Regions from separate parts of the Gordonia sp. BP-119 genome, predicted to be linked through region 3. Evidence: predicted binding sites of a transcription regulator. Region 3 holds the regulator's gene; each other region holds the start of a gene.
The links. The regulator LexA, encoded in region 3, represses DNA repair genes until DNA is damaged. The targets are predictions, from matches to a motif close to CGAACANNTGTTCG.
Positions count from the first base shown of each region.

Region 1: a site for LexA is predicted at 3,011-3,024, ahead of JW364_RS04370 (HNH endonuclease signature motif containing protein). Genes of this name have one in related genera too.
Region 2: a site for LexA is predicted at 3,522-3,535, ahead of JW364_RS18360 (HNH endonuclease signature motif containing protein). Genes of this name have one in related genera too.

Region 1 is NZ_JAFFZF010000004.1:120,987-131,401, forward strand. Features, by position in the region: gene JW364_RS04365 (glycoside hydrolase family 13 protein) at 1-1,202, shown strand, start outside; gene JW364_RS04370 (HNH endonuclease signature motif containing protein) at 1,293-2,996, opposite strand; gene JW364_RS04375 (hypothetical protein) at 3,186-3,875, opposite strand; gene JW364_RS04380 (thioesterase family protein) at 3,875-4,363, opposite strand; gene JW364_RS04385 (molybdopterin-dependent oxidoreductase) at 4,437-6,698, opposite strand; gene JW364_RS04390 (NAD-glutamate dehydrogenase) at 6,767-10,415, opposite strand, start outside.
Region 2 is NZ_JAFFZF010000035.1:10,827-21,241, reverse strand. Features, by position in the region: gene clpB (ATP-dependent chaperone ClpB) at 1-350, shown strand, start outside; gene JW364_RS18370 (helix-turn-helix domain-containing protein) at 418-708, opposite strand; gene JW364_RS18365 (zinc-binding alcohol dehydrogenase family protein) at 843-1,844, shown strand; gene JW364_RS18360 (HNH endonuclease signature motif containing protein) at 1,869-3,491, opposite strand; gene selB (selenocysteine-specific translation elongation factor) at 3,694-5,487, opposite strand; gene selA (L-seryl-tRNA(Sec) selenium transferase) at 5,498-6,814, opposite strand; tRNA gene JW364_RS18345 (tRNA-Sec) at 6,993-7,087, opposite strand; gene JW364_RS18340 (hypothetical protein) at 7,121-7,411, opposite strand; gene selD (selenide, water dikinase SelD) at 7,483-8,472, shown strand; gene nrfD (NrfD/PsrC family molybdoenzyme membrane anchor subunit) at 8,933-10,045, opposite strand; gene JW364_RS18325 (4Fe-4S dicluster domain-containing protein) at 10,042-10,415, opposite strand, start outside.
Region 3 is NZ_JAFFZF010000028.1:41,100-51,514, forward strand. Features, by position in the region: gene hrpA (ATP-dependent RNA helicase HrpA) at 1-2,240, shown strand, start outside; gene nrdR (transcriptional regulator NrdR) at 2,214-2,714, opposite strand; gene JW364_RS16170 (LysM peptidoglycan-binding domain-containing protein) at 2,814-3,350, opposite strand; gene lexA (transcriptional repressor LexA) at 3,576-4,280, shown strand; gene JW364_RS16180 (phosphoenolpyruvate--protein phosphotransferase) at 4,258-5,967, opposite strand; gene JW364_RS16185 (DeoR/GlpR family DNA-binding transcription regulator) at 6,117-6,887, shown strand; gene JW364_RS16190 (1-phosphofructokinase family hexose kinase) at 6,884-7,849, shown strand; gene JW364_RS16195 (fructose-specific PTS transporter subunit EIIC) at 7,966-10,107, shown strand; gene JW364_RS16200 (HPr family phosphocarrier protein) at 10,206-10,415, shown strand, end outside.

The DNA of each region.
Region 1 (10,415 bases), on a different contig from region 3:
GCCTCGGTGACGACGGCGACGAGCCGCCGAACAACTGGCACAGCATCTTCGGCGGACCCGCCTGGACCCGGGTCACCGAGGCCGACGGCTCGCCGGGACAGTGGTACCTGCACATCTTCGCCAAGGAGCAGCCGGACCTGAACTGGGAGAACCCGGACGTCTTCGCCGATCTCGAGAAGACGCTGCGCTTCTGGCTGGATCGGGGTGTCGACGGCTTCCGCATCGACGTCGCGCACGGCATGGCCAAACCCGCGGACCTGCCCGACATGGACCTGTCGGCGACCAAACTGCTGCAGAACTCCGACGACGACCCGCGTTTCAACAACTATGCGGTGCACGAGATCCACCGCAAGATCCGCAAGGTCCTCGACGAGTATCCCGGGGCCGCCAACGTCGGTGAGATCTGGGTCAGCGACAACGAGCGATTCGCCGAGTACCTGCGTCCCGACGAACTGCACCTCGGGTTCAACTTCCGGCTCGCCAAGGCGCCGTTCGAATCCGGTGCGATCAGGGAGGCCATCGAGAACTCACTCGACGCGGTGTTGTCGGTGTCGGGTACTCCGACGTGGACGCTGTCCAATCACGATGTCGCCCGCGAGGTCACGCGATACGCCGTCGCCGACCCGGAGACCGGGGCACTCGACCTCGAGCGCGGCACGAGGCGCGCACGAGCGATGCTCGTCGTCGAAATGGCCCTGCCCGGAACGGTTTTCCTCTACAACGGGAGCGAACTGGGACTGCCGAACGTCGACGACCTGCCCGACGACGCACTCCAGGACCCGGTGTGGGAACGGTCCGGACGCACCGAACGCGGGCGGGACGGCTGCCGCGTCCCGATCCCCTGGGAGGGGACCGAGCCGCCCTTCGGGTTCAGTGCGACGCCCGAGACCTGGCTGCCGATCCCGGAGTCGTGGCGCGCGCTCACCGTCGAGGCCCAGCTCGAGGACGTGGGGTCGATGCTGTCGCTCTACCGCGCCGCCATCGACCTGAGGGTGACCCGTCCGGAGTTCACCGGTGAGCACCTCGAGTGGTACGGCGCGCCGGAGGGATGCCTGGCGTTCCGTCGTTCCGAGGGTCAGCTGGTCTGCGCGCTGAACGCCGGCGATGAGCCGGTGCCCCTTCCGCCCGGCGAATTGCTGCTCGTCAGTTCGCCTCTCGTCGACGGGATGCTGGCGCCGGACGCAGCGGCCTGGCTGGTGTGACTGAACTCGGGCAGCCGGCCGCGGACCACGTGAGGGGCACGCAGGCACCTCACCGCCGTCGATAGCAAGCAAGACAATCGTGAAACGCTGCTAGAAGGGCGGCGGGTTGGCGTCGTTCCAGCGCTTCTCGGCGCGTTGGTGGCGTCGGAAGTCGTTGTCGCGCTGCTTGGTGAGTCGGTCGCGGGCGGGGTGATCGGGTGATCGTCTGGGGAAGAGCTTGTTGAACAGGTCGCGTCCGCTGAAGGCGTTGCCGACGAACATGTGACCGGTGGGTGTGGTGAACCAGGCGGTGCGGGACTCGTCTTGGTGGTCCTGCCAGCTGGTGAAGGTCTTGATGCGGTGATGGAAGCGGCACAGCGGTTTGAGGTTGCGCGCATCGGTCGGGCCACCGCGCCGCGGGTCGGTGTGATCGAAGGGTTCGGTGTGGTCGAGGTCGATCTGCCAGACCGGGGCGTTGCAGCCGGGGAAGGTGCAGCACAGTTCGCCGGCACGCACCAGCGCCTGCAGCTTCTTCGACGGGGTGTACCGCGTTGTCGAACTGTCTGCCTCGGGAGCCGATGCCAGTGGCGCGGCGGGGGTCGGTGCGGGATGGATGTAGGTGCGTCGCGCTTCGGCGAGGAGTTCTCGCGCGGTGTCGGCGTCGATGATGCCATGGCGGTCGAGGAACGCGGGATCGTCGTCGAGACCGATCAGGGTCGACAGGTTCACCACGATGTGAAAGGTCGCGCGCGGCGCCAGCGAGTCCGACGCCGAGTCGGTCGGCGCGGCCGGGTCATCGGCAGCGGTGTCGGGGGCTGACGGGTCGACGAAGGTGTCCGCATCCACCATCTCAGCAGCTGGTGCAGGCGGCTCGGCGGTATCCACTGTCGCTGGGTCGAAATCTGGTGCTGTGTCGGGTTCGGTTGCGGCAGGTCGACAGTCGTCGCATAGGCAGGTGATGGCGGCTTCGCCGCGCGAAAGTGCTTTGAGGGCATCGACCCGGCGATTGGCCAACTTTCGAGGGTCACCGGCGTGGACCGCGGTGGCCATCGCCGTCAGGCGGGCGTCGAACTCGGCGGCATCAGCATCGGGCAGCGTCCCGGAGATCCGGGACTGCCCCGGCGTGAACCGATCGGGGGTGACCGTCACCTTGCGGTCGGACTTCACTCGCTCCTTGCGTCGGCGGATCGCGTCGGGTGCCCACTTGGCGACGATCGAATCGACCATGGCGGTGAACCGGGCCGTCGACATCGGTGGGCGGGCGAAGATCGCTTCGGCGAGATGGGCGTCGACGGTCTGCATCTCTTCGTCGTCGGTGATGAGATCGGTGCGCTTGAGAGCGATGAGGAAGCGGCGCTTGTCGATTCGACCGCACGCCAGTGCGTGCCCGGTGAAGGAGAGTCGGTAGCGCAGTGCGTCGCCGGCCTCGATGAGGTCTTTCGCCTCGGCCGGTGTCACGGTGAGGGTGGCGCCGACTTCGGCGATGGCTTGTTCGAGACCGTTGGGCCCGAACTGCTCGTAGGGGTTCTCGCCGGCGGCCACTCGCGCTGATAGGTGCTCGAAGGCTTCGATGGAGTCGAGTTCGCCGCTGTGCGTCTCGGCGCGGCGCTGCGCGTAATCCATCTCGCGTTCATCGTGAATGAGGCTGGCAACGACCATCATTCGATGCGCGGACGCTGCCGCCAAGCCCGCGCAGTGGTTGAGGACCTCGACGAGTTCGGATGCGGAGAGTTCATGGTCGGGACGAAAGCGCGGTTCGACGGACTCCTGTGATGGGTCCACCGCCGTGGATCCGGCCCCCGCCCCCGATGACATGACACCATCGTACTCGAAAATATGTTCGAGTCAAGGCTTGATTTTTCCAAGTCCCGGACGTCCTACAAATCGAACCACGACGTACTGACAGGCCTCCGACTTCGAGATAATCGTGTCTGCGTGGCGGCCAGTGCGAATCACCATGGCTGGAGCTCAGGCGACAAGAGAGATCATCGTGAGACACACCGTTTAGTTCAGGACGGTGACCGCGAGATCGCGGTGCCGGCGCTGGTACACCGAGCCGAAGCGTGCATCGATCCGAATCCACGCCGCCGACATCCGGATTCGTACCGGTTCGTCGGCTGCGATCGCCCCGGTGTCGGAGGTCTCGGTGACCGCTCGTCCGTCCGCGTCGCGGATGAATCCCATGCCGGTCAGGGCGAAGACCGATCGCATGCTCACCGCGGCCCGCAGCGCACCCTCCTCCGACGTGACCTCGAGGACATCCTGATCGAGCAGACCCGTTGCGGGACCGTGCCCGCTCCCCTCCTCGCGCGCCACCCGGGCGCCTTCCCGGGACAGTTCGACCACGCTGCGGGCGGGTACGTCGTCGATGTGCCGGAACCCGACCGCAGCGGGAAGCGCTCCGCGCCAGGCACTGTCGAGTGAGAAGCCGGGATCGACCGCGGTGCCCGGGCCGGCCGATTCGACGGTCGCACGCAGTGTCGAAGCGTCGCACACGATGTCGGTCGGCGCGATTCGTCCGGTCACCGACCGGGTGGCGAGGACGTCGAACCCGGTATGTGCCCACAAGGCCACCAGACCGTCCGAACGCGCGACCACCCGGACGACGGCGGCATCGTCGAGACGTACTGCGTGCGAGAGGAACGCGAGGGCGTTCGATCGGTCCGAGGACGCGAACTCGATGAACCGCTCCATCAACTCGGCCCGCCGCGTGTGGCCGATTCCCCGGCAGGGCGGCGGAATCCGGCGAGGTAGACCTTCTGTTCCGGGGTGAGCCGGGCGATGCGCTGGGCCGCCACGTCGAAGGCGACGAGCTGTGTGCTGGCGACCACGGCGGGGCGAGAGGCGGGGTCGGCACCCGCCGCGCGCACTTCGTAGCCGACGGTGAAGTCGACGGCCCGCAGGCGTTCGACGAACATGGTGACCTCGATCGGCCCCTCGGAATGACGCAGCTGCGCTTGATATCTCACGTGTAGGTCGGCGACGAGGCAGCCGTCGCGCAGGGGCGCGGTCGGTCGGCCGTCGTAGAAGAGCCAGGGAATGCGCGCCTCTTCGAGCAACGTCACCATCCGGGCGTGGTTGATGTGCGCGTAGACATCCATGTCCGACCAGCGCACCGGCACCTTGACCAGGTATCCGTCAGCGGTCGTGGTCCCGGCGTCCTCGTTGAGCACGTGCGTCATCCCCTGTCAGATCGGTGTCGGCGGGCGGCCAGCGCGGCCACCCCGGCCCAACCCTACGCACTACCCGACCCGGTCAAGCAGGCGCGATCTCCACCGGCAGACCGTTGAGGACGACGGTCCCCGAGAGCGGGTCCAGCAGGGCGCCGTCGTTCAGGTCGTTCACGTTCACACCCGGCTCGGCGGCAGCGACGCCCAGTCTGATGCCGTCGACATCATGACCCCACCCGTGCGGCAGCGACGCGACCCCGGGCCGGATGTCGGTGGTGATCTCGACGGGAACGGTCAGCGAACCGCCCGCACCACGGACCTTGGCGACGTCGGAGATGCCGAGTCGGTCGGCATCGTCGGGATGCATGAGCAGGGTGCATCGATTGGTACCGCCGGTGAGGGCCGGGAGATTGTGCATCCAGCTGTTGTTCGACCGCAGGTGGCGGCGGCCGACCAGCAGCAGGCTGCCGTCGGCGGCCGGCGCCGGGTCGCCCCCGGCGTCCACCGCTGCGCTCAGGCGTGCGAGGTCGCCGATGAGCGGGTCGGGAGCGAGTTCGATCTTGCCGGATGCCGTGCGGAGCACCCCGGGCAGGCGCGGCCGCATCGGCCCCAGGTCGATGCCGTGCGGCGCGGCCAGCACATCCGCGAACGTGAGGCCGTTGCGCGCGCCGAAGGCGTCGCCGTACGCCCCGAGGCGGAACAGCATGTCCAGCCGACGCTGGTGCCCGGGCGCGTCGGGCAACTTCGCGACGAGCGAGGCGACGTCACGACCGGCGACGGGCGAATAGGGGTCGGTGACCTCCTTCGACAGCGTGGCCGCGATGACCTGTTCGTCGACGAGGCCCGGGTCGGCGTCGACCCCGGCCCCGGACAGGCCCAGGATCAGCCGGCAGACGATCTCGATCTCGTCGGGACGGCCTGCCGGCAGCGGTAACACGGGCGGCGAGTAGCGGGCGGTGGCCCGGACCGCCAGGTTGTTCAGGATGGCATCGAAATGCGGACTCTGCGACGGGCGCGGCGGCGGCAGCACGACGTGTGCGTGCCGCGTCGTCTCGTTCAGATAGGGGTCGACGCAGACCACGAACTGTGCGTCGTCGAGTGCGCGTCCCAGTCGTGCGCCGTTCGGCGCGGACAGGACGGGGTTACCCGACACCGTCACCAGCGCCCGCAACCGCCCCTCGCCGGGCGTCTCGAACTCCTCGGCCATCGCGACGGCGGGGAGCTCACCGCCGACCTCCGCGTGACCGGAAACCCGGCTGCGCCACCGCCCGGTACGGAACCCCCGGCCCGCACGGGCCGGGCGGGGCGACGGAGCGGTCGGTGCGAGCGGGAACATCACTCCCCCGGGCCGGTCGAAGTTGCCGGTGAGGATGTTCACCACGTCGATGAGCCAACTGCCGATGGTCCCGAATTGCACTGTGGTGGTGCCCATCCGGCCGTAGACGGCGGCCGATTCCGACGCGGCGATCGACCGGGCGAGAGCCCGGATGTCGGCGGCCGCCACACCACAGAACGAGGCGACCCGTTCGGGAGTGAAACCGCTCAGCTCGTCGCGCAGCGCCTCCACGCCGGTGACATGCGTGGCGATCCCGCCGAGGTCGGCGGCGACGAGGTCCTCGTCGAACAGGCACTGCACCACCGCGCACAGCAGCGCCGCATCCGTTCCGGGCCGCGGCGCGATGTGGGTGTCCGCCAACTTCGCCGTGCGGGTGCGTGCCGGGTCGATGACGGTCAGGCGCCCGCCCCGGCGGCGCAGCGCGGTCAGTTTCCCGGGGAAGTCGGCGGCGGTGGTCACACTGCCGTTGGAGACCACCGGGTTCGCTCCGATGATCACGAGATGATCGGTGCGGTCGAGGTCCGGGACGGCAAAAGTCCCCGCATGACCGACGAGGTAACCGGTGGCCGCCTGCTTCGGCATCTGGTCGAGGGTGCTGGCGCTGAACACGTTGCGGGTACCGAGTGCCCGGATGAGCAAGGGCGCGTACATCGTGCCGGCGACGGTGTGCGCGGACGGATTGCCGAGGTAGAAGCCGATCGACTCGCCGCCGGAGGTCGAGATCACCTCGCGCAGCCCGTCGACCGCAGCGGTGAGCGCTGTGTCCCAATCGGTTTCGACGAGCCGACCATCGCGCCGGATGAGCGGACGGTCGAGACGATCGGGATCGTTGTCGAGCTGGGCGAAACTCGCACCCTTCGGACACAGGTAGCCGGCACTGAACACGTCGTCGGCGTCACCGCGCGCGGCGGTGACGATCTCGCCGCCGGTCGTGCGGTCCCGGCCGATGGTGAGGGTCAGACCGCAGGTGGCCTCGCAGAGCGGGCAGATGCGCGGTGCGGTTCGGGTCATGTGCTCAGGCTAGGCGCTCGGCACACCTGACTGCGACGGATTCGACGACGGCAGCCGTCGCCTGCGCATCAGCGGATCACGCTCCGCAGCTGCCGGGCCGCGACGGAGAGCGTGGCCAGGTCCGCGGTCCCGGTCTCCTCGATCTCCCGGAGCACGCTACGTACCCGGCTCAGCCGGTTCGACCGCGAGGACTCCCACTCGGCGATCTTGTCGGCCGTGCTCTCGCCGGGTTCGCTGACCTCCAGGATCCGCAGGGCCAGCGCACGGAGCGCACCGTGCATGTCGTCACGCACTGCCAACCGGGCCAGCGCATGCCATCGATCGCCGAATTCGAGTCCCGACACCGCCGTGAGCAGCTGTTCGAGACCGAAGTGCTCCATCACCCCGAAGTAGAGGTCGCCGACCTCGCCGGCGTCCCGGTCGGCGATCTCGGCCGCGTCGATGATGTCGAGCAGACAGAAGCGGTGCAGGCTAGCCGCGACGGTGTGGGCGAGGTTCTCGGGAACGCCGTGCTCGATGTAGGTGTCGGCGCGCTCGGCGATATCGCGTGCCGAACTCGGCCCGTACCAGTCGTCGATGACCTCGGACAGTGCTGCCACCCGCTCGCCGTAGCGGGTGATCTCGGCGGCCATGGCCAATGGTTGCGGCCGGAAGGCGAGCAGCCACCGCGAGGCGCGGAACAGCAGACGGCGCGCGTACAGCATCATCTCGTCGACAGCTTCGACCGGAGCCGGTGCATGCCGGATGCCCTCGAACACCTCATTCATGCCGAAGACCTTGTTGGACACCACATACGCGCGGACGCCCTCCTCGGTACTGCAGCTGCTCCCCTCGCTCAACCGGAACAGGTGGGTCATCCCGGCGTGGTCGATCACGTCGTTGACGAGGGTCGTCGCCACGATCTGACGCCGCAACCGGTGTCCGCTGATCGCGTCGGAATGCTCGGTGCGCACCGCGTCCGGGAAATAGCGCGCGACGCGGGGTGCGAACACGTCGTTGTCGGGGAGGTCGGTGGCGAGCAGGTCGGATTTGGACTCGAGCTTGACGTGCGCCATGAGCGTCGCGAACTCGGGCGACGTGAGACCGCGGTGGAGCTCGCCGCCGACCCGCTTGCGCAGCTCGCGCGGCTCGGGCAGCGCCTCCAGGCGTAGGTCGACGCCCCGTTTGGCGGCGAGGTGTTCGAGCATGCGGGCGTGCACCTCCACCCGCAGCAGCTCGAATGTGCGGCAGAATCCGAGCTCGGAGTTCTGCGAGATGTTGTCGGCGAGAACGAGTTCGGCGACCTCGTCGGTCATCGACTCCAGCAGGGGGTCGCGTTCGTCGGCGTCGAGGCCGCCCGCCGAGACCGCCGCGTCGAGCAGGATCTTGATGTTCACCTCGTGGTCGGAACAGTCGACCCCGGCCGAGTTGTCGAGGGCGTCGGTGTTGATCCGGCCCCCGGCGAGGTCGAACTCGATGCGCCCGCGTTCGGTGACCCCGAGGTTGCCGCCCTCTCCGATCACCTTGGCACGCAACTCGTTTCCGTCGACTCGGATCGCGTCGTTGGACTTGTCGCCGACACTCGCATGTGATTCGGTCGACGCCTTCACGTAGGTCCCGATGCCGCCGTTCCACAGGAGGTCGACCGGAGCGAGCAGGATCGCGCGTATCAATTCGGGTGGTGAGAGTTCTGTCGTGCCGTCTTCCATGCCCAGCGCGTCCACCATCTCGGGGGTGATCGGGATCGACTTGCGGTCGCGCTCCCACACCCCGCCGCCGGCACTGATGAGGTCGGTGTCGTAGTCCGCCCACGACGACCGCGTTAGGCCGAACAACCGCTTCCGTTCGGTGAACGACGCCGCCGCCTCCGGATCGGGGTCGACGAAGATGTGCCGGTGATCGAACGCGGCGACGAGCCGGATGTGCTCGCTGAGCAGCATCCCGTTGCCGAACACGTCGCCGCTCATGTCGCCGATCCCGACGACGGTGAAGTCCTGCGACTGCGTGTCGGTCCCCATCTCGCGGAAATGCCGCTTGACCGACTCCCACGCGCCCCGGGCAGTGATACCCATGGCCTTGTGGTCGTACCCGGCCGACCCGCCGGAGGCGAAGGCGTCGCCGAGCCAGAACCCGTACGACTTCGACACGTCGTTGGCGATGTCGGAGAACGAGGCGGTGCCCTTGTCGGCCGCCACCACCAGGTAGGTGTCGTCGGAGTCGAGCCGGACGACCCCGCGGGCGGGGATGACCTCCCCGGTCGCGAGGTCGATGTTGTCGGTCACGTCGAGCAGGCCGGCGATGAACTGCCGGTAGCACGCGATTCCTTCCTCCCGCTGCGCCTCCCGGTCCCGCGCGGCGTCACCGGTCGGCGGCGGCGGCCGTTTGACCACGAAACCGCCCTTGGCGCCGAGCGGCACGATCACCGCGTTCTTCACCGCCTGCGCCTTGACCAGGCCGAGGATCTCGGTGCGGAAATCCTCCCGGCGGTCCGACCAGCGCAGGCCGCCACGGGCGACCGAGCCGAATCGGAGGTGCACCCCCTCTACGCGCGGTGAGTAGACGAAGATCTCGTGCAGCGGACGGGGTTCAGGGGTCTGCGGGATGTCGCGCGGACGGAGTTTGAACGAGATGACCGGACAGTGATCGGAGTCCGACGACCCGCCGTCGACGAAGTAGTTCGTGCGGTCGGTCGCCGACAGCACCGCCGCGAACGCGGAGACGATGCGGTCGGCGTCGAGGCTCAAGACGAGTCCGATCTCCTCGTCGAGCTTGTCGCGTACCCGCTTTCGGCGCTCTTCGTCGGCGGTGTCGGGATCGAACGACGCGACGAACAGGTCGACGAGGCCGCGGGTGATGGCGAGGTGTTGGCCGAGGACGCTGGCGACGTGGGCCGAACTGTACGAGAACCCGCATTGGCGCAGGTACTGCCCGTAGGCGCGCAGCATCGCCGCCGACCGCCAGTCCAGGCCCGACCTGATGACGAGTTCGTTGTAGGCGTCGACGTCCGCACCGGCGAGCCAGATCCGGCGGAACGCCTCGGTGAACCGATCGGCGAGGTCGTCGGTGTGGTCGAGGTCGACGGTCATCCCGGCCGCGAGTTGGACGCTGAATTCGTAGGCCCAGCAGACGGTGTCGTCGAGCCGATGGATCTCGTACGGGTGCTCCTCGAGGACATCGAGACCGAGACTGTGCAACACCGGCAGGACATCGGTCAGTGTCGCCGACGCACCGCAGAGGTACAGCGTGAAGACCCACCGGTCCGGCTCGCGCCCGTCGGTCGCCGTCTCGGCGGCGTCGAGGGTCACGTCGATCTCACCCGGTTCCAGACCCACGACGCGAATGAGGTCGGCGAGGGCCGCATGCGGCTCGCGGAGCTCCTTGTAGTCCTCCGACAACGAGGACAACTGGCGCAGCAGCACGTCCGGGCCGCCGTCGAGTGCCGGGATGTCTTCTGCGACAGCCAGTTCGCGCACCCGCTCGTCCCAACCGCGGATGGCGGCGACCAGCGCCGCCTGCACGCGTGCGTGGGCCGGTGATCCGGTGTCGACCGAGCCGAGTTCGGCCGCCGTCGTCGGGTCGATACAGACCAGCACCTGCAACAGTGCCAACGGCATCTCGCTGACACGCGCCGTGTACTCCAGCCCGGTCCCGTCCACCTCGGCGACGAGCGCGCGCTCGAGGGCGAGACGGGTGGACGTGTTGTAGCGGTCCCGGGGCAGGTAGATGAGGGCGACGGCG
Region 2 (10,415 bases), on a different contig from region 3:
TGGCGGTGCGGTCGGCGTTCAAGCCGGAGTTCATCAACCGTCTCGACGACGTGGTGATCTTCGACGCCCTGAGCCCGGAGGAACTGGTGTCGATCGTCGACATCCAGCTCGACCAGCTCAAGAAGCGCCTCGCGCAGCGTCGCCTCGACCTCGAGGTGTCGACCAAGGCCAAGGAATGGCTGGGCGCACGCGGATTCGACCCGCTGTACGGTGCTCGCCCGCTGCGCCGCCTGGTGCAGCAGGCCATCGGTGACCAGCTCGCCAAGCAGCTGCTCGCCGGCGACATCCGCGACGGTGACGTCGTGCCGGTCAACGTCAGTGCCGACGGAGAGTCGTTGGTACTCGGCTGAGTTCGTGACTGACAAGTGAATGACAAAGGGACCCATCCTTCGGGATGGGTCCCTTTGTCTGCGCCGGCTACGGATGTGGGAAGCGGTCGAGGTTGTCCTCTACCCACAGGCGCAGTGCGTCCAGCGGCCCGGCGGCGTCCACCCCGAGTTCCGTCAGTTCGTATTCGACGTGCAGCGGGACCGCCGGATAGACGGTGCGGGTGAGCATCCCGGCTGTCTCCAACCGACGCAGAGTCGCCGTGAGGACTTTGGGGCTGATCCCGTCCAGCCGCACGCGGAGCTCTCCGAACCGCATCGGTCGATCGCGGAGGGCGCCGATGACCAGGGCGCTCCACTTGTCGGCGAGAAGGTCGAGCATCCCTCGGCAGGGACACGACGCAGAGTAGGCGTCTCCGCGATGGGACGGTAGTGACATGGCGCTGGCCTCGATGCTTTCTATTGGATACTAGGAGCCCTTGCGGGTAACTGGGGTCGTGGGGATACCTTAGCGCCATGACACGAGAGATGACAGCCCTGGTCGCGGTCGCTGCGAACTCCGTCGAGGACCCGAGCGCGTTCGCCGAGACGACAATGCCGGTGCCGGCCCCCCGTCCGCACGATCTCCTCGTCGAGGTCCGCGCGGTCTCGGTCAACCCGGTGGACACCAAAGTGCGTGCAGGCCTGCGTGACTCCGATCCGCCGCGTGTTCTGGGATTCGACGCGGCGGGGATTGTCGTCGGGATCGGCGACGAGGTGTCGAGGTTTGCCGTCGGGGACGAGGTCTACTACGCCGGTTCGATCGATCGGCCGGGAACGAATGCCGAGTTCCATCTTGTCGATGAGCGGATCGTCGGGCGCAAACCGTCGTCCCTCGACTTCGGCGCGGCTGCCGCACTGCCGTTGACCACGATCACTGCCTGGGAGTCGTTGTTCGAGAAGCTGCGGGTCAATTCCGCGGACTCGGGAACGATCGTCGTGGTGGCGGGTGCCGGGGGCGTCGGCTCGATGGTCATTCAGTTGTCCCGGACCCTGACTGATCTCACCGTGATCGCAACCGCGTCACGGCCTGAGTCGCAGGAATGGGCGCGAGGACTCGGTGCCCACCACGTCGTCGACCCGAGACGCCTGCGCGAGGACGTGCGGGCATACGCTCCGCGCGGTGTGGACTACATCTTCTCGCCCCACTCGGACGGAAATGTCGAGTCCTATGCCGACATCATGGGTGTACACGGTCAGGTCGTCGCCATTGACGAGCCCGAAGGTCTCGATACCCTCCCGCTGAAGCAGAAGAGCCAGAGTTGGCATTGGGAGTTGATGTTCTCCAAGCCGTTGTTCGCACCGGAAGACGACTCACAACACGAGATCCTCGGCCGGGTCGCCGAACTCGTCGACGCCGGCAAGATTCGCAGCACTGTCAACCGTGAACTGGCTGGTTTCACGATCGAGAATCTTCGTACAGCGCACCGAGTCTCCGAATCCGGAGGGGCGATCGGCAAGGTGGTCCTCACGCGCTGACCACCGCGGATGAGCCGGCGAACTTCACGAGGTGGCGAGTAACTCCATGAGGTGTGCTTCGACGAGGGAGGGCCGGGGCGTGCGTGGTCCGGGTCGGGGTGGTCGGACGTCGATGACGTGGCTGGTTTTCAGCCATGAGCGGCGCGCGTCATGTGGGCGTGGCTCGTCGCCGGACGTGGTGCGTCCGTGGATCTCTCGCCGCACCTGTGCCAGGTGGGCCTGCAACCGCTTGGGTATGTCGGGTCGGCGGTTGATGTATTCGGGGTTGGGCGGTGCGCCGGGTTCGACGTTGAGTCGCCAGGCGCAGCGGCCTTCGTCTGGCCCGGACCGGACGATCCGGGTGGTGTACTGGCCGGGTTGGTCGCCGACCATGCGGTTGTGGCGGGGACAGGCCGGTGCGAGGTCATCGATGTCGGTGAGTCCGCCCTTGGCCCAGTCTCGTTCGGCGTGATGAAGCTCGACCTGGGTGGCGGGCTGATCGCACCCGGGAGCCGAGCACACCTCGCCGTCGGGTCGGGCGAAGGAGACCAGGCGTTGTTCGCGGGTGGCGAGGCGTTTGCCCCGTCCGAAGTGCAGGGGGACGGTGGTGGCGTCTTTGAAGATCGCGAGCCAGGGTTGCATGTCGGCGGCCATCGCGATCAAGTCCCGGATGGGCAGCAGGGTTCCGGTGGCGGTGGTGGCGAGTCCGGCTTCGCGGGTCAGGTCGGAGAGGTCGGCTTTGATGATCAGTTGCACGGGCAGGCCTCGGTGCGAGGTTCCCAGTGTTCCGTCGGCGAAGCCTGCGGCCAGTGCGGCGTCGAGGGCGTCGTGATTGGTCTGGGCGAGAGTGCGGCCGTCGCGGTCGGCTGCCGAGGCCAGGGCGTCGGGGTCGGCGGTGCCGGCCGGTCCGCGAGGCGACTGCGGGTCGTCGGGGTTGTTGAGTCCGGGTTTGCCCCAGACGGCGAACATCATCGTCAGCCGGGCGACGAGTTCGGGTGTCAGGGTGCCCGATATCTTGGCGGTGCCGTCGGCGCGTTGCCGACCGATCCACAGGCCGCGGCGTCGTTTCTGGTCGGTGTCGTCGGCCAGGGTGCCGTCGGGGTCGAGATGGGCGAGCAGCCGCGCGCCGAGCCGGGTGATCTCGGCAGGCGTGTGGGCTTCGGCGATTTCGGCCATCTGTCGTTCAGCGGCGACCTTGATGTCGTGGTCGATGGTGCCCGGGATGCGGTCGAGGACGTCCAATGCGGCCTGGACGTGCGCGGTGCCGACCGTGCCTTGTGCGAACGCTTCGGCGAGACAGGGGTATTCGGGTGGGAGGACCTCGCCGCCGAGGCTGGTCCGGTGGGCGGTGGCGTCCATATGCTTACGGCGGCGCATCGGGTTCGACACTCGTAGCCGGTGGGTCATGAACTGCATCAGGGTGCGGCAGCCGGCCTTGCGTGGCAGGTCGCGGGCGACGGCCTGATCGATCTGCCGGTCCCCGGCGACGGTCAGACGAGCGATGGCGCGTTCGGTCTCCGCGGCCACCTCAGCGAGTTCGGCATCGGTACACGGCGACAGATCCACGGTCTGCAATTTGTCGAGGGTGCGGTGGAGATCGGCCACCAACTCAACGGCACGCGGTTGCGGCGCTGTCGAGTCGCCACCGACGTGTGCGGTGCTGGGCATGACGGTCACCTCCTCCGAGAACCGTTGCTGCGAATGTAGGTTCGAGTGTACACCAATCCAGACGTGCGGCAAGGCCAAACATACTGCTGTGCAATGCTATTCGTTGATGTCGACTTGTCGGTGTCGTGTGGTAGGGGCCTCGGACGGAAGCTCTTCCCGCGATTCACACGGCGACCTGTACGACAGGACCACCGCCCGTTGCTCAGCGCACGACCTCCCGGTGCCCGGCGTCAAGACGGCGGGTCCAACCGCGGGCGTCGAGGTACTCCAGTAGCGGAATGACCACGCGCCGAGTGGTTCCGAGCGCCTGACGAGCGGCGCTGGTGGTGAACGGCTGATCGAGCGAGGCGAGGATGCGCATCGCCAGGGCGGGGGCGGTCGGCAACAGCACGACACCGTCGCGCAAACGGAGAATTCGGCCCGTGCGCTCGGCGGCGGCGAGTTCTCGGGCGCCCAAGCCGAGTGCGGTGAGGTCATCGGCCTCGGGTGCACGGAACGGGTGGTCGGCGAGCCGGCGCTCCAGTGCGCTGACCGCGTCGTCGGCATCACCCAGGGAGGGCTTGTGACCCGGGATTGCCAGGTGCCCGTCGGACGATGACAGCCCGGCTTCCGAGATGACGGTCGCCAGCAGCGTCGTGTCCGGGAGCCCGAGCAGCGCGGGTGCGCCGGCCGCAGAGAGCCCGGCCGACAACGGGTCCCGTTGATGTAGTTCGCGGACGGCGGCGTGAAGCCGTTCCGCCCAGGCGGTGAGGGAGGTTTCGGCGACCCACCACTCGCCGATCACTCGTACGCCGTGGGGAGCGGGCTCGGCGTCGTCGACCAGGCCGAGTCGCGTCAGATCGGTGACGCGCATCGCGCCACGCCGATGCACTTCTTCGGCGGCCCCGGCGCCGTCGGACATGGCCGCCAGCGAGGCAGCGCGCCGTGTTGCGTCGCCGCGCCGGGTCAGCGCCGGGGGATCGGGGTGCAGCACGACGCCACCGCCAACAATCCGTTGGCCGGGATCCCGGAGCACCACCCGATCGCCCCGCGACATCGGCACGGCACGGGCGAGGGTCACACGCGCGTGGTCGCCGTCGAAGGGGCGCAACCGAACCGGTAGCGCCGCTGTGCCGATGTGTGCGACGAGGTGTTCCGGTGCCTCCTCGAAGGACATGCCGCTCACGCGCCGGACATCGGCGACTGCGGAGGTGTGCCAGGCTCCGGGCGTCACGAGTGCGTCGCCGCGCGAGACGTCGTCGACGCCGACGCCGCGCAGATTGATCGCGACTCGGCTGACCGGGCCGGCGCTGGTGAGAGTTGCACCCTCGCTCTGCAATCCACGGACATCGAGTCGCCGGCGGCCGTCAACCGTGAGCAGGTCCAGGGTGTCGCCGACCGAGATGGTCCCGGCGGATAGGGTGCCGGTGACGACGGTGCCGGCGCCGGTGCGGGTGAAGACCCGGTCGATCCAGAACCGGACACGCCCCGAGGTCGACGGCGGTGATGTCCCGGCCAAGACGGCGTCGAGCCGTGTGCGCAGTTCGTCGATTCCGACGCGATCGGGCGCCGACACCACGACCGCCGGCGCATCGGAAAGGCCGGTGCGGCTGAGGCGATCACGCGACAGATCGATCACTTCACGAACGCGGTCGGGCGAGGCCCGGTCGGCTCGGGTGATGACCAGCAGCCCGTACTCGATGCCGAGGGCGGCGACGGCATCACGGTGGTCGTCGGACTGGGCGCTCCATCCCTCGTCCGCGGCGACGACGAACAGGACGACGGGCGCCGGGCCCAGGCCGGCCAGCATGTTCGGGATGAACCGCTCGTGGCCGGGGACGTCGACGAAGGCCACGTCGGCACCGGAAGGCAGTGTGGTCCAGGCGAAACCGAGGTCGATCGTCAGCCCGCGGCGTCGTTCCTCCTCCCATCGGTCCGGCTCGATCCCGGTCAGAGCACGCACCAGTGTGGACTTCCCGTGGTCCACGTGTCCGGCGGTGGCCACCACGTACTTCACGAGCGCGACTTCACGACGCGCCCAGAGCCTGTCGGATCGCGGCGAGTACCCGCACGTCGTCGGCTTCGGGAACGCAGCGCAGGTCCACCAGACACGCGTCGTCGTGAACGCGGGGTAGGACGGCCGGATCGCCGACGCGTAGGCGGGCGGCCGTTGCGACCGGAAGCCGCACCGCCCACCCCGGCAGCGGCACGCCGGGTGCGCCACCGCCACCCACCCGTCCGTCATGGGCGACGATCGGGAATCCGACTGCCGTGCCCAGGGATTCGGTACGCACGCGAAGTCTGTCGGGATCGGCGTGGAGGTATTCCCAGACGGGGGGTCGTGGCCCGCCGACGGTTGCCTCCATCGCAGCCAGTGCCAGCTTGTCCGCGCGAACGGCCCGTGCGAGTGGGTGTTTCGCGAGACGCTGAACGAGCGCTCCATCGCCGAGGAGGAGTCCGGCCTGTGGTCCGCCCAGGAGTTTGTCGCCGCTGGCGATGACGAGGTCGGCGCCGGATTCGAGTGTCGTGGTGGCGTCGGGTTCGTCGGGCAGCAGCGGGTCGGGTTGCAGGAGTCCGCTGCCGATGTCGGCGACGACGGGCACGCCGTGCGCCCGGGCGAGGCCGCGCAGCTCGGAGAGCGATGTCTCGCTGGTGAAGCCCTCGACCCGGAAGTTGCTCGGATGCACCTTGAGAATTGCTCCGACGTCGTCGTCGGTGAGGGCGTCGGCGTAGTCGCGTGCGTGGGTGCGGTTGGTGGTGCCGACCTCGTGTAACCGGGCGCCTGTCGACGCGATCAGTTCGGTGAGCCGGAAACCTGCGCCGATCTCGATCATCTCGCCACGACTGATGACGACTGCACGCCCGGCCGCCAGCGCGGTCGTCGCCAGTACCAATGCGGCCGCACCGTTGTTGACCATCAGCGCGTCTTCCGCTGCGGGACAGGCTCGTAGGAGAGCGCTGCGGGTGGCCGCCCCGCGCTTCGACCGGGTGCCGGACTCGAGATCGAGTTCCACGTCGACGTAACCCGACGCCGCGCCGACGGCGTCGAGCGCCGCGGGTGACAGCGGTGCCCGCCCGAGGTTCGTGTGCACGACGACCCCGGTGGCGTTGAGCACGGGGCGGATCGACGAGGCATACGACGCGCTGACCGATTCCACGACGATCCGCTCGACGTCATCCGGTGGCGTCTCGCCGCGGCGGGCCGCGTCCTGGGCCTGGCGAATGATGTCGCGAATCGCTGTGTCGCCCAGTCGTGCACGCGCCGCGGACACCGCGGGCAGGGCCAACAGTGCGTCGGTTCGCGGAATTCGACGGCGCGGATCGGTGACGGGGGGCTTCGACACGGCTCCTCGCTTCGCTCGTCACCGGCTCAGCCGGCGGGGGGTGGGCTCTCGCTTCGCTCGTCTCCGGCTCAGCCGGCGGGGGTGGCTCTCGCTTCGCTCGTCACCGGCTCAGCCGGCGGGGGTGGCTCTCGCTTCGCTCGTCACCGGCTCAGCCGGCGGGGGTCACGGTCGACCCCCCTGGCGGAGGCGGACGGGAATCGAACCCGCCAGGCCGAGATACTCGACCTCCTCGGTTTTGAAGACCGGGGAGCCCACCAGGACCCATACGCCTCCACGCGGTCCCAACCTATCCGACGTGCGGCCGGGTCAGTCCTGCCGGTGCGGCCAGTTGCCCTCGGTGATGAGTTCCTCGAAGTGGCGGATCAACTTCGGGTTGAGATCGTCATCGACGGCACGCTCAAAATCGCCGTCCCACTTCGCAAACCACTCCTCGTCGCGCTTCATCAGGAAGATGGGCCAGCCGTGGGTGATATCGAGTTCGTCGGCGTACAGGTCGGTCGACCCGTCCTCCCGCATGTACCAGTAGTGGTGACCGGATTCCCAGAACGCCTGCAGCTCGCCGGCCGTGACGTAGTACTCGCCGTCTGCTTGCCTCATGAGCCCGATGGTAGCGATCGCCGGAGGACAGCATCGGAGATTACCGGAGGGCTACCCTCGACACGGTGACCGTGCGAAGCGAGACACCCATCCGACTGACCGGCTACGCCCACGGTGGTGGATGCGCGTGCAAGATCCCGCCGGGCGAGCTCGAGCAGGCGGTCGCGGGACTCACCGGCCAGGTCGGCGACGACATCATCGTCGGACTCGACGACGGCGACGACGCCGCGGCAGTGCGTATCCGCGACGACGTCGCGGTGCTCTCCACCGCCGACTTCTTCACCCCGGTCGTCGACGATCCGTACGACTGGGGCCGCATCGCCGCGGCCAACGCGCTGTCGGACATCTATGCCATGGGCGGCACCCCCGTCGTCGCCATCAACCTGGTCGGCTGGCCGCGGGAGGTGCTGCCGATGGAGCTGATGACCGAGGTGCTGCGCGGCGGTCTCGACGTCGGGGCGCAGGCCGCCTGTCCGGTGATCGGCGGGCACACCATCGACGATCCGGAACCGAAGTACGGCATGGCGGTGACAGGGGTGGCCGAACCCGGCCGGTTGTTGCGCAACGACGCGGCCGAGCCGGGGCTGCCGATCACCCTGACCAAACCGATCGGGGTCGGACTGTTGAACAACCGGCACAAGCAGACCGGCGAGGTGTTCGACGAGGCGATCGCCCTGATGACGACGCTCAATCGCGATGCGTCGAGCGCCGCGGTCGCGGCCGGCGTCCGCGCGGCGACCGACGTGACCGGCTTCGGCCTGCTCGGGCATCTGCACAAACTGTGCCGCGCGTCGGGGGTCGGCGCGGTAGTCGACCGCGCTTCGGTGCCCGCGGTCGACGGGGCGGCGCAGGCACTTCGGGACGGTTTCGTGTCCGGGGGTACCCGCCGCAATCTCGACTGGGTGCGTCCGCACCTCACGGTCGGTTCCGGTGTCGCCGAGGACGACCTGCTGTTCCTCGCGGACGCACAGACCTCGGGCGGGCTGCTCGTGGTCGGCGAGGTCCCGGGCTACCCGGTGATCGGCGAGACGGTGGCGGGCTTCGGGATCACGGTGCGCTGACCCTTCGTGGCTCGTCGCTTGCGCTCCTCGCACCTCAGGGAGCAGGGGTTATGCGCCTCTTTCGGATTAGGGAGCGGTGGGGTCGCCGAGACGGTTGCGGGGATGGGTATCCGGGTTCGCTGACTCGGTCGCCAAGACCCTTCGTGACGCGCCCTCCGCAAGCTCCGGGCGCTCCTCAGGGAGCGGGGGCCTGGCGGCCGTTGTGGACCACGAAAGAACACTCGTGAACGTCCGAAAAACATGCTCCCTGAGGTGCGAGCGAAGCGAGCCACGAAGGGTCACGCAACGTGTCTCACCAGGCCCTTCGTGGCTCGTCGCTTGCGCTCCTCGCACCTCAGGGAGCAATGGGGACCGCCTTTTTCGGATAGAGAGCGGAGGGGGTGGCGCTTGCGCTCGGGAGCGGAGTGCGGCGCTGGCGCTCAGGGAGCAGCAGGGGGCGGCGCTCCTCAGTGGGCACCGCTCAGGGCGCGGGCGGCCCGGTGGTGATCGAGTCGTCGGTGATTCCGGCGGCACGACGGGCCGCGAGGCGGCGCTTCTGCGGTTCGATCGTGTAGCGGGGGTTCTTGGCCGACTCGATGCCGGCGTCGAAGACGCCGAATCGCGTGCAGGCCGACGCGGCGAGCAGTGCGAGTCCCGAGACGACCGCCAGGGGGCGGGAGCGCCCGCTGAGCAACGCGCCCACTCCGCCGGCGACGGCGAGTCGCTCGCTCCAGCGCAGCAGGGTGCCGGCCTTTCCGTGGTGGAGCGGTTCGGCGGCGACCGGGTCCATCCGTCGCTCCGTGAGTCGCATCGCGACGAGGTCGCCGACCACGCCCAGCGCCGCGAGAGTCCGTGCCGGCCCGGCCTGACCGACCGGCGTGGTGACCAGCGCCAGCCCGCTCGACGCCAGGCTCGCGGAACTGACGAACACGAACGGCAGGTCCCGGTGCATGGCGTTCCAGGTCGGCACGGCGGTATCGGAGAGCAGGACCGCGGTGTACACCGCGAGCGGCGGACCCGCCAGCCCGGCGGCCAGCCCGGCGGGGGCCTCGACGGCGCGCAACACCGCACGAAGCGGCCCGAGCGGCAGCCGCGCACCGGTCATCCGGTCGACCTCGGCGACCGCCGCGACGCCGAGTGCCCCGCTGAACGCCGACAGCATCCAGGAACCGACGCTCATCGGCGACGTCACCTTGAACGTGCGCAACATGTTGTAGAACCGGTCCGGCCGTCCGAGGTCGGCGACGAGCGCGATCCCGCCCAGACCCACGGCACCCAGACCACCGAGGCGGGCGTTGCGGCGCAACGCGTCCCGCCCGGTGAGCTGGGCCCCGGCGGCCAGGACGCCGGAGCCGCCGGCGACACCGCCGAGGAACAGGTAGGCGGCCACCTTCTCGTCCCAGGGTGGTGGCTTGACGACGGGATGCCCGTAATACGAGGTGAATTCGGCATCGGGCACCATCGACATCTCACGGTTGCCGTCGCCCTGCCCGAAACCTCTACCCGGTCTGCGTTTTCCGCCACGGCCGAAACCCCGGCCGCGCCGCCGGGGCGGCTCCGGCGGACGGAAGGAGTCGAACTCCGACGAGGTCATCGGCCGCCCCGTAGGAACGAGAGTGCGGCGGCGGCCAGCATTCCGGCCGCCGCGATCCCGGCGCGCTTGTACATGGCCGGCAGGTCCGCGGTGCACACCCGCGGGTCCGGCGGCAGTCCGTAGACCTCCGGCTCGTCGAGCAGCAGGAACACCGATCCGGTGCCGCCGACACCGTCGTTCGGGTTGGCGCCGTAGAGCCGCGCCTCGGTCATGCCCTGCTCGTGCAGCGCCCGGACGCGGGCGTGCGCGTCGTCGACGAGGTCGTCGTGGTCGCCGAACTTGATCGACGTGGTCGGGCAGGTCTTCGCGCAAGCCGGTGTCTCGTCGTCGAGCAACCGGTCGTAGCAGAGCGTGCACTTTTGCGCGACAC
Region 3 (10,415 bases):
CGGACTTCCTGTCCTACGTGGAGCTGTGGCGGTACCTCGGCGAACAGCGCAAGGAGTTGTCCGGCAGCCGCTTTCGGCGCATGTGTGAGCGCGAGTACCTCCACTTCCTGCGCATCCGGGAATGGCAGGACCTCCATCGGCAGCTGACCGAGATCGTCAAGGACCTCGACTGGTCGGTCGCGCCCACCGAACTCGACGCCGACGCCGTCCACCGATCCATCCTGTCCGGGTTGCTCAGCAACATCGCCGCCCGCAACACCGAGGGCCGCGAGTTCACCGGTGCGCGCAACACCACGCTGATGATCTTCCCCGCCTCTCCGCTCGCCAAGAAGCCGCCCGCCTTCATCATGGCGGCCGAGGTTCTCGAGACGTCGCGCCTGTTCGCCCACACCGTCGCCGGGATTGATCCGCTGTGGGCCGAGAAACTCGCCGGGGATCTGGTGAAGCGGACCCACAGCGAGCCGCATTGGTCGGCGAAACGCGGAGCGGCGATGGCCTACGAACGCGTGACCCTGTACGGGGTCCCGCTCGTCGCCCGCCGGCGCGTCGACTACGGCCCCATCGACCCGGTGGTCTCGCGGGAGCTGTTCATCCGGCACGCTCTCGTCGAGGGCGATTGGCGGACGCAGCACGCCTTCTTCGACCGCAATCGCACGCTTCTCGAGGCCGCCTCGGACGTCGAGAACCGCACGCGCACCCGGGGTCTGGTGATCACCGAGGACCAGCTCTTCGAGTTCTACGACCAGCGGCTACCGGCCGACGTCACCTCCGCTCGGCACTTCGACACCTGGTGGAAGAAGGCCCGCCGGGCCGAACCGGATCTGCTGGATCTGCGCCCCGAGGACGTCACGGGAGGCACCGACGTCGCCCCGACGGACTATCCCGGCGCCTGGCAGCAGGGCGACACCCGACTCGAACTGCGCTACCGGTTCGAACCGGGCGCACCCGACGACGGCGTCACCGTCGTGATCCCGCAGGCACTGCTACCCCATGTCCGACCGGCCGGCTTCGACTGGTCGGTCCCGGGCATGCGCGCCGAACTGGCCACCGCACTGGTCAAGTCGCTGCCGAAACAGCTCCGCAAGAGCATGTCGCCCGCGCAGCGATTCGCCGAACTCGCGCTCGGCCGGCTCACCCCGCGCAAGGAGCCGCTCACCACCGGGCTGGCCCGCGAGCTCTCCGCGATCACCGGGATGCGGGTGACCGCGGGCGATTTCGACACCGACCGGGTACCGCCGCACCTGCGCATGCATTTCGCGGTGGCCGACGACTCCGGGCGGATCGTCTCCCGCGCCGACTCGTTGCCCGAACTTCAGCAGACCGGAACGCCCGCGGCGCCGAAGACGGTGTCGCGCACCCTGTATCGGACCTGGACCGCAGACGGGATCGGCTCGCTCGCCGAGCAGACCACGGTCGATGTCGCGGGGCAGCGGCTGACCCGGTACCCGACGATCGACGTGGTCTCCGATGCGAAGGGCCACGCGCGGGGCGTCGTCGTCGTCGATGCGGCGAGCCCCGAGACACGAGACCGCCTCCTGCGACGAGGGATCGTCGCCCTCCTCGACCTCGCGATACCTCCGCTGCACAAGCGGATCGCCGGCTCGCTGAGTCCGGTCGACCGACTCGCCCTGAGCCAGAGCCCGTACTCGACCATCGAGGCACTGCTCGCCGACTGCACCCGCCGGGCGACCCGGGACACGGTCGCCGACATCGACGACGCAGAGCTCGCCGCGGTTCGCTCACCGCAGTCCTTCTCGGCGCTGCTCGAACAGATCCGGCCACGGGTCGCCGCGGCCGCACCGGACTACTTCTCGCTGGCCGTCGCGGCCCTCGAACGGATGGCCCCGCTGCGGGCGGCGATCGACCGGCACGCCGGTTCGCTGGCTGCCGACGACGTCGCCGAACAGGTCGCCCACCTCGTGTTCGACGGATTCGTGGCGGCCACCGCGCGACGCCACCTGGAGAATCTGCCGCGCTATCTCGACGGCGCGCAGGCACGTCTGGAGGCACTACCCGCATCCGCGGCACGCGACCTGGCCGGGGTGGCCGCCGTCGATCGCGTCGTCGAACGGTGGACCCAGCGTCTCGAACAGGTACCCGAGCACCGGCGGGCGGCGGTCGACGACGAAGCACAGTGGCTCGTCGAGGAGTTGCGCGTGGGGCTGTTCGCCCAGCGTCTCGGTACCGCGTTCCCGGTGTCGGAGAAACGGGTCCTACGAGCTCTGGACCGACTCGGCTGACACGGGTTCGGCGAGCGCGCTCCCGGAACCCGATGCCGCCTTCAGGTCGTCGATCTCACGCTGGAAGTCCTCCACCGAGTCGAACGACCGGTACACCGAGGCGAAACGCAGATACGCCACCTCGTCGAGATCGCGGAGCGGGCCCAGGATGGCGAGTCCGACCTCGTTGCTGGGGATCTCGGCCGATCCACTGGCGCGCACCGTGTCCTCGACCTGCTGGGCGAGTTGCGCGAGTGCGTCCTCGGCGACGTGGCGGCCCTGACAGGCTCGCCGCACGCCGCGCATGACCTTCTCCCGGCTGAACGGTTCGGTCACGCCGTTGCGTTTGACCACCGCGAGCACGGCGCTCTCCACGGTCGAGAACCGGCGACCGCACTCCACACAGGAGCGACGGCGGCGGATGGCCTGCCCTTCATCTGCGACACGCGAGTCGATGACCTTGGTGTCGTCGTTCTTGCAGAAGGGGCAGCGCATCGTGTCCTCACGCAGGTCGCGGGACGCTGGAACGCACCCGAAGCGTGCGCCCCGCCGCTTGTCGGCCGGCCCCTGTGACATCGAGGATACCGTCCGGCCTCAGCGGTACCGGGGGGTGAGCAGGGGCTGGCCCACCTGCAGCGCGCTCGAGCCGAGATCGTTCATCGCGACGATCTCGTCGATCACGACCTCGCGCGGCATCTCGGGTGCCACCCGGCCGGCGATCGAGCTGAGCGAGTCCCCCGAGCGCACATGGACGACCTCGGCACTCACGACGGACGGGGTCAGCGAGTCCGAGTAGTTCTGGCCGACGACACCGAACACCCACACGACGAACGCCAGCCCGACGCCGGCGAGGAGCGCGACCGCGGTGCGGCGGCGACGGAACACCGCCGCGTCGGGTCCGACCGGGCCACGCCCGCGCACCCCGACCGGAGAGCCACAGTGGGTGCCGCCGACCCGCGGGGTCACCGGCGACGCACCCCGCGGTCGGGTGCCGGCCGGCCGGTTGTCTACCGGGCGGCCGCCGTCGGACAGCGGGGCGCGCGTCCGGACCCCATCGGCGCGGTCGGTGGGGGGCCGGACAGCGTCGGGACGGTCGGTGCGGACGGGAGCGACGAGAGTGGCGGTGCGCATGGTGCCCTCCGGTGTTCGGGTGTCTGGGATCGTGCGGGGTGTGACGGTCGGTGTTCGAACATCGATCAGATGTTCGATGCACTGATGTTCGAATTTGTAGCACGACGTCCCGACAAAGTCTCGCGACACATCGAACAAATGTTTGAGGTGCCGGTCGCACTCGGCTAGGCTCGGACCCGGTGCAAGCCATCTACCAGCACGTTCCGAAGACGAGAGGAACCGAACATGAGTGACACCGGCGATAGGCGCGGCCGAGCGCAGGGCGCCGACGACGAGGCCCCGTTCGACGCCGCCGCCGCCGAGGCCTCACTCACCCCGCGACAGGCCGGGGTCCTGGAGGTGATCCGCCGCTCGGTGCGCGAGCGCGGTTATCCGCCGAGCATCCGGGAGATCGGCGACGAGGTCGGCCTGGCCTCGACGTCGTCGGTGGCCCATCAGTTGCGGACGCTGGAACGCAAGGGGCTGCTCAAGCGCGACGCGAACCGTCCCCGTGCGGTCAACATCGCCCCGAGTGACACCCCGTCGCCGGACACCCCGTCGGCCGGTCAGCTGCCCGAGCCGACCTTCGTGCCGGTTCTCGGCCGTATCGCGGCCGGCGGTCCGATCCTGGCCGAGGAGGCCGTCGAGGACGTCTTCCCGCTGCCCCGTGAGCTGGTCGGCGAGGGATCGCTCTTCCTGTTGCGCGTCGTCGGCGAGTCGATGATCGACGCCGCGATCTGCGACGGCGACTGGGTCGTGGTCCGGCAGCAGAACGTCGCCGACAACGGCGACATCGTCGCGGCCATGATCGACGGCGAGGCCACCGTGAAGACCTTCAAGCGTCAGGGCCCCAACGTCTGGCTCATGCCGCACAACGAACTGTTCGATCCGATCCCGGGCAACGATGCCGTCATCCTCGGCAAGGTCGTCACCGTGATGCGGCGAGTCTGACCTCTCCACCGACCGAACCGTCGAGCACCGCCGCGGCAGCCTCGCGCGCCGCGGCGGGATCCGAGGTGGCCAGGGCGGCCTCGGCGGCGGCCCGGCAGTCCGGTGCGGACACCTCGCCGAGCCGGGCCCCCACGGCCGCGGCAGCAGCCGGCGCGCTGGACAGCGAGGTGACCCCGAGACCGACGAGCACGCAGGCGAGGTTCGGATCGGCGGCGGCCTCGCCGCACACCCCGACCGGCTTTCCCTGACGTGCGCCCGCTTCCGCGACACCCGCGATGAGGCTCAACACCGCCGGTTGCCACGGGTCGGTCAGTCCGGCGAGATCGGCCGACATCCGGTCGGCCGCCATCGTGTACTGGGTCAGATCGTTGGTGCCGATGGACACGAAGTCCACCTCGGCGAGGACGGCTTCGCCCAGGATCGCCGCCGCGGGCACCTCGATCATCACCCCGGCGACCAGACCACGGCCGCGGACCTCGGCGGCGAACGTGCGCGCCTCCGCCGGCGAGGCGATCATCGGCGCCATGACCCACGGCGCGACGGCCGACCCCGACGCGGCCTGCGCGATCGCGTCGAGCTGATGCGCGCGGATCTCGGGGTGCGCCAGCGCGATCCGATCGCCCCGCACGCCGAGCGCTGGGTTCGATTCGTCGGGATGGGTCACGAACCGGAGCGGTTTGTCGGACCCGGCGTCGAGGGTGCGGATGACCACCTTCTGCCCGTCGAACGCATCGAGCACCTCCCGGTAGATCGCGGCCTGCTCGTCCACCGACGGTTCGTCGGCACGCTCGAGGAACGCGAGTTCGGTGCGGAAGAGCCCGACGCCCTCGACGGGGTACCCGGCCGCGGCGCGTGCCGACGACCCGTCGGCGACGTTGGCGAGCACCGCCACGGCCACCCCGTCGGCGGTCTGCCCCGGACCGGTCCAGCCGGCGACGAGTGCGGCATGACGCCGATCCTCGTCGACGCGAGCCCGGGCCGCCTCGACATCGGGCTCCACCTCGATCCGCCCGGTGCTGCCGTCGACGAGAACGGTTGTGCCGGGCTCGATCTCATCCAGGTCGGCCACCGCCACCACGCACGGGATCCCCAGCTGGCGCGCGATGATCGCGGTGTGGCTGGTCGGTCCGCCGAGGCGGGTGACGAGGGCGATGGTGCTCGTGGGGTCGAGGCCCGCGGTGTCGGCGGGCGCGAGGTCGTCGGCGAGCAGGACCGACGGCACCTCCGGGGTGGGCACACCGGGTTCGGGTAGGCCGAGCAGTTCGGCGAGGACCCGGTCGCGCACGTCGTTGAGATCGGTGACCCGCTCGGCCATCAGTCCGCCGAGTTTGGTGAACACCGCCGCGAACTGTTCGGTGGCCGCGACGGCAGCGGCCTCGGCGGGAGCGCCCTTGCCGATGAGCGCGGTCGCGGCACCGATCCAGCCGCGGTCCTCGGCCAGGCCCGCCGTCGCGGCGAGCACCTCGGCCGTCACCCCGGTGTTCTGCGACGCGCGCGTGCGCAGCCGCGCGGCGACGGCGCCGGACGCGGTGGCGAAGCGCGTGACCTCGTCGGCGCGCCGTTCCTCGGCGATCTCCACACCGACGCCGAGCTTCTCCGGCGAGTGGTCGGGTCGCTCGCCCGGCCACAGCGCGGGACCGTGGGCCAACCCGCCGACCACCGGGGTTCCCGTCAGGATCTGCGCCATCGTCTTGCCTCTCACTCGACTATCGATGTGACCACCGTTACAAAAAGTGCTTGACTTGTCAACACAAACAGGCGTAAACACAATTACTACAACATCCAATCCCACACGCCTCAACAAGCGGGGTGGTCGAAACCGGAGATCGGAGCCGTGTGTACGCCGAGGAGAGACAACAGGCGATCGTCGACGAGGTGCGCCTCGCGGGGCGGGCATCCGTGGCCGCGCTCGCCGAGAAATTCGACGTCACCAGCGAGACCGTCCGACGCGATCTCGCGGTACTGGAACGCGCCGGACATCTCCAGCGGGTCCACGGCGGCGCCGTACGCGCCGAGATCATGCGCACCCTCGGCGAGCTCGGGATCGACGAACGGGAGTCGAGCCAGATCGAGCAGAAGACCGCGATCGGCCGCGCGGCCATCCGGTTCCTGCCGCCCGACGGCGGTTCGGTGCTCTTCGACGCCGGCACCACCACCTACCGTGCGGCCGAGGCGACCGCACCCGATCGGAGGCTCACCCTGTTCACCAACAGCCTGCCCATCGCCGGCCTGCTCGCGGGCACCCATCCCGACGGTCTGCACGCCCTCGGCGGACGCGTACGCGGTCTCACCCAGGCGACCGTGGGCGTCGAGACCGTGGACGCGCTTCGCCGACTGCGCGTGACCACCGCTTTCATCGGGACGAACGGGCTGAGCGAGGCCCACGGGTTGTCGACACCCGACCCCGACGAGGCCGCAGTCAAGGCGGCGATGGTCGCGGCCGCACAACGCGTCGTGGTCCTCGCCGACAGCTCGAAGATGGACCGGGAGGACCTCACCTCCTTCGCCGGACTCGACGACGTCGACGTCCTCATCACCGACTCCGGGATCGACCCGGCCTATTCGGCGGCCCTGTCCGCGCGCGGCGTCGAGGTCGTGATCGCATGATCGTCACCGTCACCGCCAACCCGAGCCTCGACCGCACCCTCGAACTCGGCGCACCGCTCGCCCGCGGCGAGGTGCAGCGCGCCGGCGTGGTCCGCACCGAGCCGGGCGGCAAGGGCGTCAACGTGGCCCGGGTCGTCGCGGCCGCCGGCCTGGCCACCCGCGCACTGCTCCCGGCGCGACCGGGCGACCCGCTGCGGGCCGCACTCGACGACCTCGCACTCCCCTACGACGCCGTGCCGGTCGACGGCGAGGTCCGGTCCAACATCACCATCGCCGAATCCGACGGGACGACCACCAAGATCAACGCACCGGGCGTCACCTTGACGGGCGCGGATCGCGAGGCGCTCGTCGGGCTGATCCGTGAGCACGCCGGCTCCGCGCAGTGGGTCACCCTCTGCGGTTCGCTGCCTCCCGGCGTCCCCGACGACTGGTACCGCTCGATCGCCGACGACCTCGTCCTCGCCGGCTGCCGGGTCGCGGTGGACACCTCGGGCGCACCCCTCCGTGCCAGCGTCACCGGTCGCGTCGACCTGATCAAGCCCAACGAGGACGAGCTCGCCGAACTGACCGGCGCCGACCCCGGACAGCTCCGAGAAGCGCTCGCGCGCAACGATCTCGGACCGGTCATCGACGCCGCTGCGACCATCGCCGAGCAGATCGGGGGCAACGTCCTCGCCACCCTCGGCGCCGTCGGGGCCGTGTTGGTCACCGCGTCCGGCGTGTGGTCGGCGACCCCGCCGCCGATCGTCCCGCGCAGCACCGTCGGCGCCGGCGACTCGTCACTGGCCGGCTACCTCATCGCGCAGAGCACCGGGGCCGCGCCCGCCGACTGCCTCCGGTCGGCCGTGGCGTACGGCGCGGCGGCCGCATCGCTCGCCGGCACCCAGGCCCCCACGCCCGACCACCTCGACCTCCCCGGCGTGCGGGTGACCGAACTGTCGGGAGCCGCGCGCATGACCTGACGGCACCGTCCCGGCGGGTCCCCACATCCATCCAACACCGCACCCATCCAGCACCGACTCCATCCACCATCGACCCACCCAGCACCGACCCCACCCTTTCCACCGAAGGACATGCCATGACCGAGCAGATCATCACCGCGCAGACGGTGAGTCTCGACGTCGACGCCGGCGGCGATCCCGCCGCCGTCATCACCACGCTCGCCGACGCCCTCGCCGCGGCCGGCCGGACCACCGATCCCGCCGACCTCGCGCGGGCCGCACTGGACCGAGAAGCCAAGTCCGCCACCGGACTTCCCGGCGGCATCGCCATCCCGCACGCCCGTACCGCGTCGGTGACCGCGGCCAGTCTCGCCATGGCGCGGCTGTCCCGCAAGGTCGACTTCGGCGCACCGGACGGGCCGGCCGACCTGGTCTTCCTCATCGCCGCCCCCGAGGGGGGTGCCAGTGCGCACATGAAGCTCCTCAGCTCGCTGGCGCGCTCACTCGTCCGGCCCGACTTCGTGGCCTCGCTCCGCGCGGCCGAGAACGAGGAGCGGGTCATCGAATTGGTCAACGAGGCCATCGACCCCGCGCCGCCGGCCGCGAGCACAGCCGCGCCGACCGCCACCCCGTCGACCACTGCCCCGTCGACCACTGCCCCGGCCGCCGCGGCAGCACCGCTGACGTCGACCACGAAATCCGAAGGTGCGCCGGCCCACCCGGACTCTGACCGGATCGCGGACCCGGGACCGGCCACGCCGCGCATCGTCGCGATCACCGCATGCCCGACCGGCATCGCCCACACCTACATGGCGGCCGACGCCCTGAAGTACGCCGCCGAGCGGGCCGGCGTCGAGTTCGCGGTGGAGACCCAGGGGTCCTCGGCGACCACGGCCTTCGACCCGGACGTGATCGCCTCGGCCGACGCCGTCATCTTCGCCACGGACGTCGGGGTCAAGGATCGCAACCGGTTCCGCGGCAAACCCGTCATCGCATCCGGGGTGAAGCGCGCCATCAACGAACCGGACGCCATGATCGCCGAGGCGGTCGCGGCGGGGCGCGACCCGAACGCGGCGCGCGTCACCGGCGACGGCGCGGACGCGGACGCGGCCGACTCGTCGAAGTCGGGCATCGGTCTCGCCGGCCGTACACGCCAGGCACTCATGACCGGTGTGAGCTACATGATCCCGTTCGTCGCGGCGGGCGGACTGCTCATCGCGCTCGGCTTCCTGCTCGCCGGCTACGAGGTCGCCAACACGAACCTGGACGACGGCGGCACCCTCAGCGACGGCGCGTTCATCGCCCTGAACAACAGCCTCTGGGATCTGCCGGCGGGCGGGCTGCTGCAATACTTGGGCGCGGTGAGCTTCGCGATCGGATCGGGCGTGATGGGTCTGGCCGTACCGGTCCTCGCGGGCTACATCTCGTTCGCGATCGCCGACCGCCCCGGTATCGCACCCGGTTTCGTGGCCGGCATCGTCTCGCTCGCCGTGGGCGCCAGCTTCATCGGCGCGCTGATCGGCGGTCTCATCGCCGGCGTGGTGTGCCTGTGGATCGCGCGGACCCCGGTGCCCCGGTGGGCTCGTGGTCTCATGCCGGTCGTGGTCATCCCGCTGTTCGGCAGCATGATCGTCGGCGGACTGCTCTACATGGTCCTCGGCAAACCGCTCGCCTGGCTGACCGAGCAGATGAACAGCGGCCTCGAGAGCATGTCCGGCGGATCGGCCATCGCCCTCGGCATCGTGCTCGGCCTGATGATGTGCTTCGACCTCGGCGGACCGGTCAACAAGAGCGCGTACCTGTTCGCCACCGCCGGGATCGCCGACGCGGCGACTGCCGGACCCGCGCAGTTCCAGATCATGGCTGCGGTCATGTGTGCCGGCATGGTGCCCCCGCTCGCCCTGGCTCTCGCCACCGTCGTCCGTCCGGGCCTGTTCACCGAACCGGAGCGTGAGAACGGCAAGGCCGCATGGCTCCTCGGGGCGTCGTTCATCTCCGAAGGTGCCATCCCGTTCGCCGCGGTCGACCCCTTCCGGGTCATCCCGTCGATGATGGCCGGTGGTGCCCTCAGCGGTGCGCTGATCATGGCCTTCGGCGTCGAACTGCGCGCCCCGCACGGCGGCATCTTCGTCTTCTTCGCCATGAACAACTGGGTCCTGTTCCTCGTCGCGCTGGTCGCCGGTACGGTGCTGTCCGCCGTCCTGGTGGTCGCGGCCAAGCAGGTCCATCGCAGTCGCGACGCCGTCGCCTTCGAGGAACTCGAGGCGGTCGCCGTCTGACACCCGATCACACGACCACCTGACATCCGGGGCGGTCCCCGGCACCGAATCGCCCGACAACCACCACAGATCGCACGACAACACTCGAAGGAGTTCCCATGCCCAGCACCACCGCCACCGTCGGCTCCGCAGTCGGACTGCACGCCCGCCCCGCCACGATCATCGCCGAGGCGGTCGCCGAGACCGGCAGCCCGGTGACGCTGGGCCTCGAGGGCGGTGACCCGGTGGACGCGGGGTCGGCGCTGATGATCATGACGCTCGGGGCCGAGAAGGGCACCCGCGTGGTCGTGACGGCCGACGACCAGGCC